Regions from separate parts of the Tenggerimyces flavus genome, predicted to be linked through region 1. Evidence: riboswitches for the same ligand, from Rfam matches in the RefSeq annotation. Region 1 holds a riboswitch; the other holds the start of a gene.
The links. A riboswitch is a leader RNA that binds a small molecule or an ion and turns the genes downstream of it on or off. The one in region 1 is predicted to bind thiamine pyrophosphate.
Positions count from the first base shown of each region.

Region 2: linked by a shared signal. The riboswitch ahead of thiO (glycine oxidase ThiO) and the one ahead of thiD (bifunctional hydroxymethylpyrimidine kinase/phosphomethylpyrimidine kinase) in region 1 are both predicted to bind thiamine pyrophosphate.

Region 1 covers NZ_JAFBCM010000001.1:7,450,304-7,458,035, reverse strand. Annotated here, with positions in the region: gene JOD67_RS34695 (hypothetical protein) at 1-131, shown strand, start outside; gene JOD67_RS34690 (hypothetical protein) at 128-445, shown strand; gene JOD67_RS34685 (hypothetical protein) at 447-1,226, shown strand; gene JOD67_RS34680 (glycosyltransferase family 9 protein) at 1,235-2,308, opposite strand; TPP riboswitch at 2,361-2,462, shown strand; gene thiD (bifunctional hydroxymethylpyrimidine kinase/phosphomethylpyrimidine kinase) at 2,453-3,265, shown strand; gene JOD67_RS34670 (TenA family protein) at 3,262-3,888, shown strand; gene JOD67_RS34665 (cysteine desulfurase family protein) at 3,906-5,102, shown strand; gene mnmA (tRNA 2-thiouridine(34) synthase MnmA) at 5,102-6,172, shown strand; gene JOD67_RS42225 (prolyl oligopeptidase family serine peptidase) at 6,473-7,732, shown strand, end outside.
Region 2 covers NZ_JAFBCM010000001.1:6,356,926-6,364,657, forward strand. Annotated here, with positions in the region: gene JOD67_RS29845 (thiazole synthase) at 1-75, opposite strand, end outside; gene thiS (sulfur carrier protein ThiS) at 78-278, opposite strand; gene thiO (glycine oxidase ThiO) at 269-1,318, opposite strand; TPP riboswitch at 1,314-1,420, opposite strand; gene thiE (thiamine phosphate synthase) at 1,422-2,075, opposite strand; gene JOD67_RS29865 (GNAT family N-acetyltransferase) at 2,094-2,660, shown strand; gene JOD67_RS29870 (class I SAM-dependent methyltransferase) at 2,657-3,211, shown strand; gene JOD67_RS29875 (class I SAM-dependent methyltransferase) at 3,201-3,920, opposite strand; gene JOD67_RS29880 (GNAT family N-acetyltransferase) at 4,006-4,911, opposite strand; gene JOD67_RS29885 (hypothetical protein) at 5,036-5,746, shown strand; gene JOD67_RS29890 (SDR family NAD(P)-dependent oxidoreductase) at 5,748-6,545, opposite strand; gene kdpF (K(+)-transporting ATPase subunit F) at 6,761-6,850, shown strand; gene kdpA (potassium-transporting ATPase subunit KdpA) at 6,850-7,732, shown strand, end outside.

The DNA of each region.
Region 1 (7,732 bases):
CGGGCTGCGAGATCGACCTGTCCTGGTTGGGCAGATGCCCGCACTGGATGCTCGCCGACGAGCTCGCCACCGCACTCGCCGGCGCGCATCGTTCGCACGAAGCCGCCCGCGCGGAAGGGATGCTGAGATGACCAAGGAGATCAACCCCGAGACGTTGCGGAACGACGCGAACCAGGTCTGGGGCCCGGCGGGCGCGATCGTCGGCCAGTGCGCGGTCGCCGTCGGCGCGCTGGACCTCGGCAGCTACGACTTCGGCGCGCTCCCGCAGAGCGCCGAGGTCTACCGGCAGTACACCGCGCTCGCGACCCGGGTGCACACCGTGCTCACCGGCGGCAGCGGCCAGCTCGGCGGCGTTGCCCAGAACCTGAAGCGGATCGCGGACCAGGCCGAAGCCGTCGAGGTCGACGGGGTCGGCAGGCTTCAGCAGGCGAACGGAGAAGACTGACATGGCCGTGAATCCTGGGATCGAATGGCTCGCTGACAACTGGGGCTGGTTCCTCGAGAATCATCAACGGGCGATGGCGTTTCTGCAGCGCGGCATCAAGCTGGCCAACCAGAAGCTCGCGGACGGGATCGCCGGGCCGTTCCCACCCGCCCTGGAGGGAAGGCTGCGCATCATCATCGGGCACATCACCTATCTGGAGACGAGCCTGATCGAGCTCGCCAAGCAGACGCCGGCGATCGTCGGCAACCCTCCGCAGCTGTACGTCGCCGCCACCGCCTGGGAGCACGACGTGCACGGACTCATGGGCGGGCTGAGCGTCGGAGAGGAATCTCTCCAGGCCCTTCCTCAGGGCGACGCCGGCCAACGGTGGAACGACAACGCGGCCCAGCTGTACGCCGCCGCGTCGAGGTCCCATCAGAAGACGATCGACGGGATGAACGAGTGCCATTCGGCGATCTCGGGCGCGCTCACGCAGACGGCGTTGGCCAACGCGCAGGTTCTGCCGGCTGTGGTCATCGCCTTGGTCACAGCGGATCTGGCGATCGCCGGTGCGATCCTGGCGTTGGATGGCGGCATTCCCGGCATGATCGCGGGCGCGGGTCTCATCGCGACCGCTCTCGGGATCGCCATCTCGGCCATCGTCGGGATCATCGTCGCCGCGATCGCGTACCTGTCGGGTATTGCCAGCGCGTCCGGCGGGCTCACGCAACAGCTCAACGAGGTGCCGGCGACCTGGCCGCAGCCGCAGTACACCGACTTCTACAGCAAGGTCTATCAGTAGCCCGGGTGTCAGGGTGTCAGGTACGGGGCCAGGACGTGGTCCCAGGACCACACCTGGCTGGCGTCTCCCTTGCGAATCCTCAACATGCCTTGGGCATAGTGGGCGAGGGCCGTCTCGTACGGCCAGCTCCGATCGATCAGCTTGGCGGCTGCTTCGACGAGCTCGTCGAGGTCGGCGCGGATGCGTTCGGCGCACATGCTCGGTGACCTTGGTCCGTCGTCCTCCACAGGGTCGGGGAGTGCCGAAAGCGCTGTGTACGCGGGGAAACGGTCGACGTCAGGGAGCACCGAGTAGAACGGGACGCCGTTGAAGTAGTACTCGTGCCAGGCGTTCCCCGAGAGCGACAGCCACGGCGTTCCGGCGGCGAGGGCAGCCATGCCGAAGCCGGAGTGTGGGCTGACGAACACGTCGCAGCTCGCGACCACCGTTAGCTGGTCGATCAGTGGCAGGTCGAGGGCCGACTCCGACGGTACGCACTCCTGCAGCCGCGCGATCTCGGCGGCGGAGTACGTCGTCCGCGTCCGCCCGTCGTCGCCGAGCTTGCCCAGGAACACGAACGTGGCCGTGGGAATCCGCGCGGCCAACGTCCGCAGGATCAGCTCCCACGACGCCACCGACGGGTACAGCGAACGGTCCGCGCTCCCGCCCGGCAGCACGGCGATGCGCGGGCTGTCGCTCCGCACGGTTGGGGAGAGCGCGAGGCGGAAGTGCTCGCCCGGCGAGTACGGCGCCGCGGCTGTCACGCCGATGCGCGCACGGCACACGTCGTAGTACGCCGCGATGCCGGGGAACAACGCGCGTTGCTCCGGCTGTGACGCCCGACCGTCCTCCGACACGAGGTCGAACGCCTCCGGCAGCTCGGCGACGAACGGCACTGATGGGTCGAACAGGTCGAGCCGAACCGGATACACCGCCTCGACGAACGGGCACAGCGACGCGAGCTCGACCGGCGTCGCGGCGTTCAGGGCCACCGAGATCTCCAGCGACGGATCCCTGCGGTGGTGCCCGTACGCGAGGTGCAGCGCCTCGATCGCGTGGCCGACGTTATGGGCGTACACGAAGTTCACCAGCAGGCTGGTCACGTTCGGCCACGCTACCGATGGCGCCGGAATCCGCAACGGGTTAAGGTCGAAGTCGAGTGACGCGGGGTGCTCCCCATCCGAGGGCGAGCTGAGATCACACCCGTTGAACCTGCTCCAGCTAACACTGGCGAAGGGACTGTCGCAATGGCTACTCCTGTTGCGTTGACCATCGCCACCAGCGACCCGTCTGGTGGCGCCGGGATCCAGGCCGACCTCAAGACGTTCTCCGCGCTCGGCGCGTACGGCACCGCGGTGCTCGTCGCGCTCACCGCGCAGAACACCCACGGAGTCACGGGGATCCAGACGATCCCCACCGCGTTCATCACCGAGCAGCTCGACACGCTGTTCGCCGACGTCCGCATCGACGCGGTCAAGATCGGCATGCTGGCGAACGCGGCGATCGTCGACACCGTGGTCGACGCGCTCGAACGGCATCGCCCGCCGTACGTCGTCCTCGATCCCGTCATGGTCGCCATGAGCGGGGACCGGCTGCTCGAGCGCGACGCCGTGCGCACGTTGCGCGACCGGTTGCTCCCGCTCGTCGATATCGTCACGCCGAACCTGCCCGAGGCCGCCGACCTGCTCGGCGTCGAGCCGGCACGGACCGACCAAGAGGCCGAGGACCAGGCGCGGGCGCTGCGCGAACTCGGCGCCAAACGGGTCCTGCTCAAGGGCGGGCACCGCACCGAGTCGGCCGAGTCCACCGACCTCTTCGTCGACGGCGACACGCTCGTACGGTTATCGGCGTCGCGGGTGGAGACGAAGAACTCGCACGGCACCGGCTGCACGCTCTCGTCGGCGATCGCGGCGCTGCTGGCTCGCGGGTTCGCCTGGGGGGATGCCGTGCGGGAGGCGAAGGCGTACGTGACCGAAAGCCTGCGTGCCGCCGACTCGTTGGGTGTGGGCACGGGCAACGGTCCGGTCCACCACTTCCACGCCTGGTGGGGGAGCGCATGACCTTCACGAACGAGGCCTGGACGGCCACGGAGGACGTGCGCAAGGCGATCGACGCGCTGCCGTTCCTGACTGAGCTCGCGTCCGGCGCTCTGGCGAGAGACCGGTTCATCTACTACCTCGCCCAGGACGCGCACTACCTCGCCGACTACGCCCGCGCGCTCGCCGCGACGGCTTCCAAGGCGCCGACGACCGAGGAGGTCGCGTTCTTCGCCAAGGCCGCGCACGAGTGCGTCGTCGTCGAACGGCAGCTGCACGAGACGCACGTCTCGCAGCTCGAGCGGTGGCGGCCGTCGCCGACCTGCCGCGCGTACACGTCGTACCTGCTCAGCCTCGACGACTACGCGGTCCAGGTCGCGGCGGTGCTGCCGTGCTTCTGGATCTACCAGGACGTCGGCAGCCGGATGTACGCCGAGGTCGAGCTCGACGGCCATCCGTACGGTGACTGGATCGGCACGTACGGCGATCCGGCCTTCGCTGTCGCGACCGAGCAGGCCAAGGCGATCGCCGACCGAGCCGCCCACCCGGCGGCGTTGGAGCGCATGCACGAGGCCTTCGTTACGGCGTCCCGCTATGAGTGGATGTTTTGGGAGGCGGCCTACCGCCAAGAGGACTGGCCTGTCTGACCTACTCTTGAGAGGCGATGACTTCCCACATCTACCTCGATCACGCCGCTACGACTCCGATGCGTCCGGAGGCCGTGGCGGCGATGGTCGCTCACCTCGACAAGCTCGGCAACGCGTCCTCGCTGCACGCCTCGGGGCGCGCGGCGCGGCGTGTGGTCGAGGAGTCCCGCGAGACCGTCGCCCAGGCGCTCGGCGCGCGGCCGTCGGAGGTCGTGTTCACCGGCGGCGGGACCGAGGCCGACAACCTCGCGGTCAAGGGCCTGTTCTGGGCCCGGCACACCGCCGACGCCCGGCGCACGCGCGTGCTGGTGAGCGCGGTCGAGCACCACGCCGTACTCGACGCGGCGCAGTGGTTGGCGAAGGAGGCCGGCGCCTCGTTGGAGCTGCTGCCGGTCGACCGGGACGGCCGGGTACTCGTCGAGGCCGCGCGGGACAGCATCGCGCGCTCGCCCGAGACCGTGGCGTTCGTCAGCGTGATGTGGGTCAACAACGAGGTCGGGACGATCCAACCGGTGGCCTCGATCGCCTCGATCGCGGCGGAGTACGGGATCCCGGTGCACACCGACGCGGTGCAGGCCGTGGGACAGCTGCCGGTCGACTTCTCGACGGCTGGCGTGGACGCGTTGACGGTGACGGGGCACAAGGTCGGCGGGCCGTTCGGCGTCGGTGCGCTGGTGTTGCGGCGGGAGACGTCGGTGACGCCAGTGCTGCATGGCGGCGGGCAGGAGCGGGACGTACGTTCCGGCACGCTCGACGTGCCCGCGATGGCGGGCTTCGCTGCGGCGATCGAGCTCGCCGTGCGGGAGCAGGCGCAGCTCGCCGCCTCTCTGTCGGAGCTGAGCTCTGAGCTCGTGCGGCAGGTGCTGGCCGCCGTTCCGGAGGCTGAGCTCAACGGATCCGTCGGTGTCGACCGGCTGCCGGGGAACGTGCATTTTTCCTTCCCTGGTTGCGAAGGCGACTCGCTGCTGTTGCTGCTCGACGCGCGCGGTATCGAGTGCTCGACCGGATCGGCGTGCTCGGCCGGTGTCGCCGAGCCCAGCCACGTACTGATCGCGATGGGCCGGGACGAGGAGCGGGCGCGCGGGTCGTTGCGGTTCAGCCTCGGGCACACCTCGACGCAAGCCGACGTCGACGCGCTCGGTCGGGTGATCGGGCCGGTCGTCGAGCGGGCTCGCAAGGCTGGTTTGGTCAATCTGGGTGGGGGTTCTCGCTGATGCGCGTTCTTGCCGCCATGTCCGGCGGAGTGGACTCGGCCGTCGCCGCGGCGCGTGCCGTCGAGGCCGGGCACGACGTGACCGGGGTGCACCTCGCGCTTTCGCGCAACCCGCAGTCGTACCGTTCCGGCGCGCGCGGCTGCTGCACGCTCGAGGACGCGCGCGACGCCCGCCGGGCGGCCGATGTGTTGGGAATCCCGTTCTATGTCTGGGATCTGGCCGAGCGCTTCCACGCTGACGTGGTGGAGGACTTCGTCGCGGAGTACGCGGCGGGACGTACGCCGAACCCTTGCCTGCGCTGCAACGAGAAGATCAAGTTCGCCGCCGTTCTCGACCGGGCGATCGCGCTGGACTTCGACGCGGTCTGCACGGGGCACTATGCGCGGCTCGTCGACGGGCCTGCCGGGCGGGAGCTGCATCGGGCGGTCGACCACGAGAAGGACCAGTCGTACGTGCTGGGTGTGCTGACCGCGGAGCAGCTGGCGCACGCGATGTTCCCGCTCGGCTCGACGCCGAAGTCTGCTGTCCGGGAGGAGGCTGCGGCGCGGGGGCTGGCGGTGGCGGAGAAGCCGGACAGCCACGACATCTGCTTCGTCGCCGACGGAAACACCGCGGGTTTCCTGTCGTCGCATCTGGGCTCGCAGCCGGGCAATGTCGTCGACGAGGCTGGCGAGGTGCTGGCCACGCACGAGGCGGCGTACGCCTTCACCGTCGGCCAGCGGCGCGGGCTCCGGCTCGGCCGCCCCGCGGCGGACGGGAAGTCGCGGTACGTGCTGTCGATCGAGCCCGTCTCGCGCACCGTGACGGTCGGCCCGCGCGAGCACCTCGCGGTCTCGACGATCACCGGCTCCACGCCCCGCTGGTGCGGCCCGGCTCCCTCGGGTGTAGTCGGCTGCGAGGTCCAGATCCGCGCCCACGGCGAGACCGTCGGGGCGACCGCCTGGATCGAGGACGAGACCGTCCGCGTCGACCTCACCACCCCCGCCCACGGCGTAGCCCCCGGCCAGGCCGTCGTCCTCTACGACGGCACCCGCGTGATCGGCTCGGCCACCATCGCCTCCACCGCCTAGCCTCCGGAGCCGCCAGGGTTTCGAATGAAGGGCACCTTCATTCGAACCTATTGAATGAAGGTGCCCTTCATTCAAAACGTGGCGAGGCGTGGGCTTCCAGCTCGAGCGTGATCGGTTCGGCCACCATCGCCTCCACCGCCTAGCCTCCCCGTCCTCCCCGACTCGCCGCCCGCACGAGCTCGCAAACTGTGGGGTTCTGGTACAGACACGCCAGCGTGTCTGTACCAGAACCCCACAGTTTGTGGCGGGCGAGGAGTGCGCGGGGTCCGAAGGCGGGTGGCGGGTGGGTAGATTCGAGGGGTGACTCACGACGTCGACAACGACCCCTATCTCTGGCTCGAGGATGTGACCGGGGCCGAGGCGCTGGCCTGGGTGCGGAACCGGAACGCCGAGGCGCTGGACCGGTTTGCCGGGACGGGCAGGTTTGGCCTGCTGCGCAACGGGATTCTCCAGGTGCTCGACTCCGACGAGAAGATCCCGTACGTCAACCGCCGGGGCGAGTACCGCTACAACTTCTGGCGCGACGCGACCAACCCCAAGGGGCTGTGGCGGCGCACCACGCTCGAGGAGTACCGCAAGGACCAGCCCGAGTGGGACGTGCTGCTCGACCTGGACAAGCTCGCCGAGGACGAGGGCGAGAACTGGGTCTGGGCCGGCGCGCAGGTCCTGCGCCCGGAGTACAGGCACACGCTGATCCAGCTGTCCCGCGGCGGCGCTGACGCGACCGTCGTGCGCGAGTTCGACCTCGAGACGCGGACGTTCGTCACCGAGAACGCGTTCACCCTCGCCGAGGCGAAGACGATGGTCGACTGGATCGACGTCGACACCCTCTTCGTCGGCTCCGACTTCGGCCCCGGCACGCTCACCGCGTCCGGCTACCCGCGGACGACACGGCTCTGGCGCCGCGGCACCAAGATCGCCGACGCCGAGCTGATCTTCGAGGGCAAGGCCGAGGACGTCGGGGTGTGGACGTTCCACGACGACACCGTGGGCTTCGAACGCGACTTCATCCAGCGGATGGTCGACTTCTACACCTCCGAGCTCTACCTCCGGAGCGAGAACGGCGAGCTCACCAAGATCGACGTTCCCGACGACGCGACCGCGAGTACGCACCGCGAGTGGCTGCTCATCGACCTGCGCTCGGACTGGACGGTCGGCGACACCACCCACCCGTCCGGCAGCCTGCTCGCCACCAAGCTGGCATCGTTCATCGACGGCGACCGCACGCTCCAAAGACTCTTCACCCCCGACGAGCACACCTCACTCGCCGGCCACAGCTGGACGAGAAACCACCTGTTCCTCAACAAACTCCACGACGTCACCAGCCAGCTCTCCGTCCTTACGCCAGGTGAGAACGGCTGGACCGAGGAGCCGCTCGCCGGCGTCCCACCGATGTCCACCGCGACCGTCGGCGGCACCGACTCCGACCTCGACGACGAGTACGAGCTGCACGTCCAGAGCTTCGTCCGGCCGGCTACGTTCGCCCTGGGCAGGATCGGCGACGGCCCGGCGGAGGTGCTCAAGCAGCTGCCGGAGTTCTTCGACGTCGAGGGCCTCGAC
Region 2 (7,732 bases), 1.1 Mb from region 1:
ATTCGCCACTCCCCCAGTGCCCATGATCAGCCGGCTGGAGAACTCCTGGCCGGCGAACAGGAACGGGTCGTCCATGCTCAACCTCCCTGAACGGCGGTGAGGATCTCGACGACCGCGCCGTCGCGGACGTACGTCGTCGGCCACTCCGCACGCCGCACCACGCTGCTGTCGATCGCCACGGCGACACCGGTCTTCGGGGCGTCGACCAGTTCGAGCAACGCGGCGACGGTCAGGTCGCCGGCGAAGTGGCGCGAGGAGCCGTTCACCCTTATTTCCATGGGGATCCTTCCGTGAAACGGATCGGGTCGGCAGCCTTCGCCTCGGGCGGGATCGGCTCGTCTTCGAGTAGCGCGACGACGGTGTCGGCAGTGATCGGGGCGAGCAGGAGCCCATTGCGGTAGTGGCCGGTCGCGACGATCACGCCCGGCTCGAGCCAACCGACCAGCGGGAGGTTGTCGGGACTCCCCGGCCTGAGTCCGGCGGTCACCTCGGTGAGCGCGTACTCGGTGATGCCGGGCAGCAGTTGCTCGGCGTCGTTGAGCAGGTCGCGGACGCCGCCGGCCTTCGGGTGGAGGTCGAAGCCGGACTCGTACTGCGTCGCGCCGACCACGAGCCCGTTCGCGCGCGGGACGAGGTAGACGTGGCGGCCTTCGACGTGGCCGCGGATCGTGCGGGTCGGCGGCGGGAGCGCGCCCGAACGAGCCTCGAGCCGGAGGATCTCGCCCTTGACCGGTCGGACGAGCTTCTCGAGCAGGGGGTGCAGGCTGCCGCTCCACGCTCCGGCGGCGATCACCGTGACGTCGGCTTCGGGGACGGTCGCCGCGAACCGAACCCCAGCCTGCGCAGATGCGTCCCGGAGCGCGCTCAGCAGCTGGCGGTTGTCGACGGACAGGTCGCCGGGAACGTGCAGGCCAGCGCGCACGGCCGGCCCGAGCGCGGGTTCGAGCTGACGAAGGGCGCGGCCGGTGAGCGCGTCGACGTCGCGGCCTCGTTCGGCGACGTACGCGGCGAGCCGGTCGAGCTCGGCGCGGTCGGCCTGGTCGAGGGCGGCGACGATCGTTCCCGCCGTACTCAGACCGGCATCGCCGAGGTCGGCGGCGAACGACGGCCAGCGTTCGAGCGAGGCGGAACCAAGGTCGAGCAGGGATTCCTCACCGTGCCACGCCTCGGTGACCGGGGCGAGCATGCCGCCGGCGACCCAGGAGGCGCCGCGGGCGGTATGCGGGTCGTACAACGAGACGCCGTGCCCGCGCTGGGCCGCCCGCCAGGCGACGGACAGGCCGATCACGCCGCCACCGATGACGACGAGGTGCACCACGAGACCTCACGCTCCCTGCGCCGGCATTACCCGGATCAGGTTCCACGGTCGGAGCGTCCCGCTCCCTCTCAGCCCTGGCGCCGGGCTCCCGTGCGGACGCCTTCTACGCTACCGCAGCCTTGAGAGCGGCCGCGGCCGCGCGGGGGTCCTCGGCCTCGGTGATCGCGCGGACGACGACGATGCGCGTCGCGCCGGCCGCGAGGACCTCGGGCAGGCGCCGCTCGTCGATGCCGCCGATCGCGAACCATGGCCGCTCGGGCTTAGCCGAAGCGGTCGCCCGTACGAGCTCCAGCCCGGGCGCGGGCCGGCCGAGCTTCGTCGGCGTGGGCCAGCACGGCCCGGTGCAGAAGTAGTCGACGCCGTCCTCGACCGCAGCGGCGCTCGCCTGGTCGGTGTCGTGCGTCGAACGGCCGATCGCGATGTCCTCGCCGGCAACCGCGCGGGCGAACGTGACGGGCAGGTCGTCCTGGCCGAGATGGAGCACGTCGGCACCGGCGATCCGGGCGATGTCCGCGCGGTCGTTCACCGCGAGCAGCGCGCCGTGCCGGTGGCAGGCCTCGGCCAGGATCTCGAGCGCCGCGAGCTCCGGCTTGGCCTCGATCCCCTTGTCCCGCAGCTGAATGATGTCGACGCCGCCGGCGAGCGCGGCGTCGACGAACTCGGCGAGATCGCCGCGATCGTGGCGCGCGTCGGTGCAGAGATAGAGGTGGGCGTCGTTGAGGCGCTGGCGGATTTCAGTTGCGTCGAGTCCGGGCACGTACGGCACCCTATGTGGATGCTGAAGACCGAACGCCTGATCCTCCGCCCCTGGCGTCAAGAGGATCGGGAGCCTTTCGCTGCCATGAACGCCGACCCCGCTGTAATGGAGTTCTTCGTCTCGACGATGACCCACGAGGAGAGCGACGGTTTCGTCGACCGCATTGAGGAGGGCTGGGCTCAACGGGGCTTCGGGCTCTGGGCGGCCGAGGAGATCGAGTCCGGGACGTTCCTCGGCTTCATCGGATTCTTCTACCAGACGTTCGACGCCCACTTCACGCCCGCGTTCGAGATCGGCTACCGCCTGGCCCGCGCGGGATGGGGCAAGGGCTACGCGACGGAGGGTGCGCAGGCAGCCGTCCGGTACGGCTTCGAGGAGGCCGGCCTGACCGACATCGTGTCGATGACCTGCGTGCCGAACGTCCGGTCCCAGAACGTCATGCAAAAGCTCGGCATGACCCACGACCCCGCCGACGACTTCGACCACCCGCGCGTACCGGACGGCCACCCGTTCAAGCGGCACGTCCTCTACCGCCTCACCGCCGACCGCTGGCGCGAGCTCGACGCGGCTAACGTGGAGGCATGAACTCCGAACACGCCGCGTTCTGTTCGTCCGAGGAGTGGGCCGAGGCCATCCGGGTGCACGTGATCCCCGGAGTCGTCGGGGCGCTCGAGCTCGGCGAGGACGTCCTGGAGATCGGGCCCGGTTACGGCCCGACGACGGCCGAGCTCCGCCAGCTCACGCCGAAGCTGACCGCGATCGAGATCGACGAGCAGCTCGCGGACCGGCTCGCCGGGCTCTACCCGGACGTGACCGTGGTGCGCGGCAACGCGGCTTCGCTGCCGTTCGAGAACGAGCGGTTCAGCGCGGCGGTGTGCTTCACGATGCTGCACCACGTGACGACGGAGGAGCTGCAGGACCAGATCTTCGCCGAGACCCACCGCGTGCTCCGGCCCGGCGGCGTGTTCGCCGGGTCGGACAGCAGGGCGAGCGACGACCTGCGGGAGTTCCACCACGACGACATCTACAACCCGGTCGACCCCACCGGCCTCGCCGACCGCCTGCGGCGCGCCGGCTTCGCCGACCCGAAGGTCACGGTCGACGAAGACCACTTCATGTTCGAGGCTAGGGCTTGACCCCGACCGCGCGGCACCAGGCGAACGCGAGGTAGGCGGCGGGCGACTCGCCCCACTCCAGCCAGGCCCGCTCCATCTCGGCGAGCTCTTCCTTCGTCGCCAGGTCGTGTTCGAGCGCGGCGTCGGTGTAGCCGCCGGGCACCTGGGCGGCGCGGTCGCGGCCGAACTCGCGGACGGCCGCCGTGGTGCCGTACGGGATCGACTTCGTCGTCGCCTCGACGTCGACGAAGCCGGCTTCGTGCAGCAGGCCGCGCAGCTCGCGGCCGCGGTACGGATCGTCACCGCCGAGCTGCCACAGCCGCTCGCGGATCGCGTAGAACCGGCGCAGCAGCTCGGCGTGCGGTCCGGCGAGGATGAGGCCGCTGTACTCCACCGACGCCACCCCGACCACTCCCCCGGGACGAAGTACCCGTCGCAGCTCGGCCAGTCCGTCGACCGGCCGTTCCAGGGCCTCGAGCATCGAGTGCGCGAACGCCGCGTCGAACTCGCCGTCGGCGAACGGCAGGTCGTACACGCTGCCGTCCTGGAAGGTCACGTTCTCCGTCGGCTCCGCGAAGTCGTCGGCGAGGTCGACGCCGACCACCGAGCCCGCGTACGCGGCCAGGCCGAGCGTGATCTCGCCGTCGCCGCAGCCGACGTCGAGCACGCGGGCCTCAGGACTCAAGCGGGGCAGGAAGAAGTCCGCGTACGTCTCCGCCGACCGGTTCACCTCCACCACCCCCAACGGTTTGAATGAAGGGCACCTTCATTCGAACCTATTGAATGAAGGTGCCCTTCATTCAACGGGCGGCGGGTCACGCGGGGAGCTTCAGGGGGATCGGCGAGCGCAGGGAGATGCTCTCGGTGCGGTACGTGAAGCCGAGACGCTCGTTCAGCGCTCGCATGTCGGCGTTCCCCCGCTGGGTCCAGGTGTAGACCTCGACCAGACCGTTCTCCGCCGCCCACGCGAGCGTGCAGCGCTTCAACGCCGCGGCGACGCCTCGTCCGCGCCAGTCGCGGCGCACCACCGTGAGCGCGTGCTCGGCGCGGGTGGGCTCGTCGGGGTCGAGGTTGAAGCCGGCCATCCCGATCGCCTCGCCGTCGGCGAGCGCGGCGAACGTCGCCTCCGGGTCGGTGATCCAGTCGCCTTCCCAGTCCTCGTACGACACCACCAGGGGCGAGTCGATCGCCATGTCCTCGAACGCCTGCGTGCCGACGTTGTCGTACAACTCGCGCGTCAGGTCCGGCCGTTCGGCCAGCGTCACGATCTCCACACCCGCCGGCGCGGTCGGCCACGGCTCGGTCCCGATCGAGCGGATCTGCTCGACCTGCCGGTCGTACTCGTAGAACCCGAACCGCGTCCCGAACGCCACCGAGCCCGGGTCGTCGGCCATCGTGTCGACCTCGTCGAAGCCGAGCGCCTGCACGTGCGCCACCAGTTCGTGCAGCAAGGCGGTCCCGATCCCGCGGCGCTGGAAGGACGGAACGACGCGCGGCATGACCCAGGAGTGTCCCTTCCGCGAGGCGCGTCCCGCGTGGCCCGAGCCGACCACGGCATCGCCGACGATCGCCAACAGATGCCGGTCGTCCGGCTTGACCCCGCGGATGATCTCCTCGAGCGGGGCGACCCGTTCGTTCGGCGTGACCGCGACTCGGACCTCGCGCCAGGCGCGGAAGTCGGCCTCGCCGTCCACGGGTCGGATCGTCACGTCAGCAGGCATGGCACAGCTCCTCGTGTTCCTTCGTACGGTCGCGTGCCCTGGACCGACATCCCGATCGACATCATGCCCGAGCCCGGGCCCCGCGCGCCCCCGAATTGCGCGAGAGCCCTGCCAGAATGCGCACGTGCATACGGGGACGAAGAGGGCATCCATACTCGCGATCTGCGTCTTGGCCCTGGCCGGCTGCGGCGGACAGCCACCACCGGCACCGAGCCCGACCACCGGCTCGCCGGCGCCGACGGCCAGCGCGTCACCAACCATCACCGCGCCCAGCCCCTCGCCGAGCCCGCTCGACGCCAAGCGGCTCCGCTTCGCCCTCCTCACGCTGGCCGACCTCCCGTCGGGCTGGCGCAAGGTCCCGCCCGGGAGCGAGTCGGAGTCGAAGATCGCGCCGGCGTCCTGCCGCGCGGTGATGCGGCCGCAGAACGGCATCCCGAACGTCACGACCGCCACCGCGGAGTTCCAGCTCGGCGAGGACGGACCGCGACTCACCCACACCGTCATGTCCAGCAAGGACGACCTCGGCGCGTTCGTCGACCGGCTGCGGAACGCGCTGCCCGCCTGCCGCCATTTCACCGGGCTCTCCGCCGACGGGTTCACGACCGAGTACGAGACGACGCTGCTGTCGTTCCCGAAGCAGGGCGACGCGACACTCGCGTTCCGGACGACCGGCCGGCTCCAGGGCGAGCTGTCCGAGCTGCCGTTCGGTGGGAACGTGGTCATGGTCGCCGAGGGCAGCGCCATGACCGCCCTGAGCGCGGCCGGTTTCGACAAGCAGGCCGACGAGGTACGCCTCGAACCACTGCTGGCCAAGGCGCTCGCCAAGGTCGAGTAGCTCAGTCGCTCGCGACCATCCGGCCCGCCACCCGGGCGACCAGCGAGCGGGACGCGAAGTGGCGGGAGAGGAAGACCAGCAGCCGGTTGACGCGCCCGACGACGACGCTGGGCGGAGTCCGCTCGCGGTCCAGCGCACGCAGCGCCGTCGTGACGACCTGGTCGGCCGTGTAAAGGCGCACGCCACGCGCGCCTTCGCCGCCGGCGACGTCGAAGAACTCGGTACGGGTCGCGCCGGGACACAGCGCCATCACCCGCAGGCCAGTACCGCCCGACTCCACCCACAGCGCCTCGGTGAAGCTCAGCACGAACGCCTTCGCCGCGCCGTACACCGCCAGGTGCGGCGTCGACTGATACGCGGCGACACTCGCCACGTTGACGAGGAACCCGTCTCCCCTGGCGCGGAGCGGACCGATGTACGCACGGCACAGGTCGACGACCGCGGTGATGTCCACGGCGATCTCCTGGTGCAGCCGTTCCAGCTCCTCGTCGTGGAACGGACCGGTGGTGGCGAACCCGGCGTTGTTCACGACGCTCGTCACCGTCACACCGAGACGAGTCACTTCCGCGGCCAGGCGACCGCCGGTCCCCGGAACGGCGAGGTCGGCCGGCACGACGTGCACAGTCGCGCCGTACGCGGCACGCAACTCCTCGGCCAACTCCAACAGCCGAGACTCCCGCCGCGCGACCAGCACCAGAGAAGAACCAAGCGCCGCAAGCCGCCGGCTGAACTCGAGCCCGATCCCCGAGCTCGCTCCGGTGACGAGCACCGTCTGCTTCCTGTAATCGACCCTGGCCATCCCGGGAGCGTAGCGGCGTCAAGAACGCGTCAAGAGCTCGTCAAGGCGCGCTAGGGGGTCGCTAACGCTGTGTCACGGCACCAGACCGCGGGCCTTCACTACTAGGCGGACCAACTCGAAGATCGGAGTACCTCCATGGGCGACGTCATTTACGTCGTACTGACGATCGTCGCGTTCGCGATCGTCGCCCTCGTGGCGCGAGGGGCGGCGAAGCTGTGAACGTCGAGAACGTCGTCGGCCTCGTCATCGCCGTACTGCTCGTCATCTACCTCGTCATCGCCCTCATCAGACCGGAGAAGTTCTAGTGAGCAATGGTCTGGCGACCGTTCTCCAGGTCGCGTTCCTGATCGCCCTGCTCGCGGTCGTGCACCGCCCGCTCGGCGACTACATGGCAGGCGTCTACTCCAGCACCAAGCACAGCAGGGTCGAACGCGGGCTCTACCGCGTCCTGGGCGTCAACCCCGACGCCGAGCAGCGCTGGATCGGGTACGCGGCGAGCGTGATCGCGTTCTCGTTCGTCGGGGTGCTGTTCCTCTTCGCGTTCATGCGGCTGCAGGCGTTCCTGCCACTGAGCATGGGGATGTCCGCCGTGCCACCGGACGGCGCGTGGAACACCGCGGTGTCGTTCGTCACCAACACCAACTGGCAGTGGTACTCCGGTGAGTCGACGATGGGCCACCTGGTCCAGATGGCCGGCCTCACCGTCCAGAACTTCGTCTCCGGCGCGGTCGGCATGGCCGTCGCCGTCGCGCTCGTGCGCGGCTTCGTACGGCGGCGGACCAACGAGCTCGGCAACTTCTGGGTCGACCTGGTCCGCGGCTCGCTGCGCATCCTGCTGCCGCTGTCGATCGTCGCCGCGCTCATCCTGCTCGCCAGCGGCGTGATCCAGAACCTCATGGCGCCGACCGAGCTGCAGACGCTCACCGGCGGCGACCAGAGCCTGCCCGGCGGCATGATCGCCACCCAGGAAGCCATCAAGGAGCTGGGCACGAACGGCGGTGGCCCGTTTAACGCGAACTCGGCGCACCCGTTCGAGAACCCGAACGGTTTCACCAACCTGTTCGAGATCTTCCTGCTGCTGCTGATCCCGTTCTCCATGCCCGCGACGTTCGGCCGGATGGTCGGCAACCTGCGCCAGGGCTACGCGATCGTCGCCGCGATGGGCCTGATCTGGGTCGGCTTCGTGA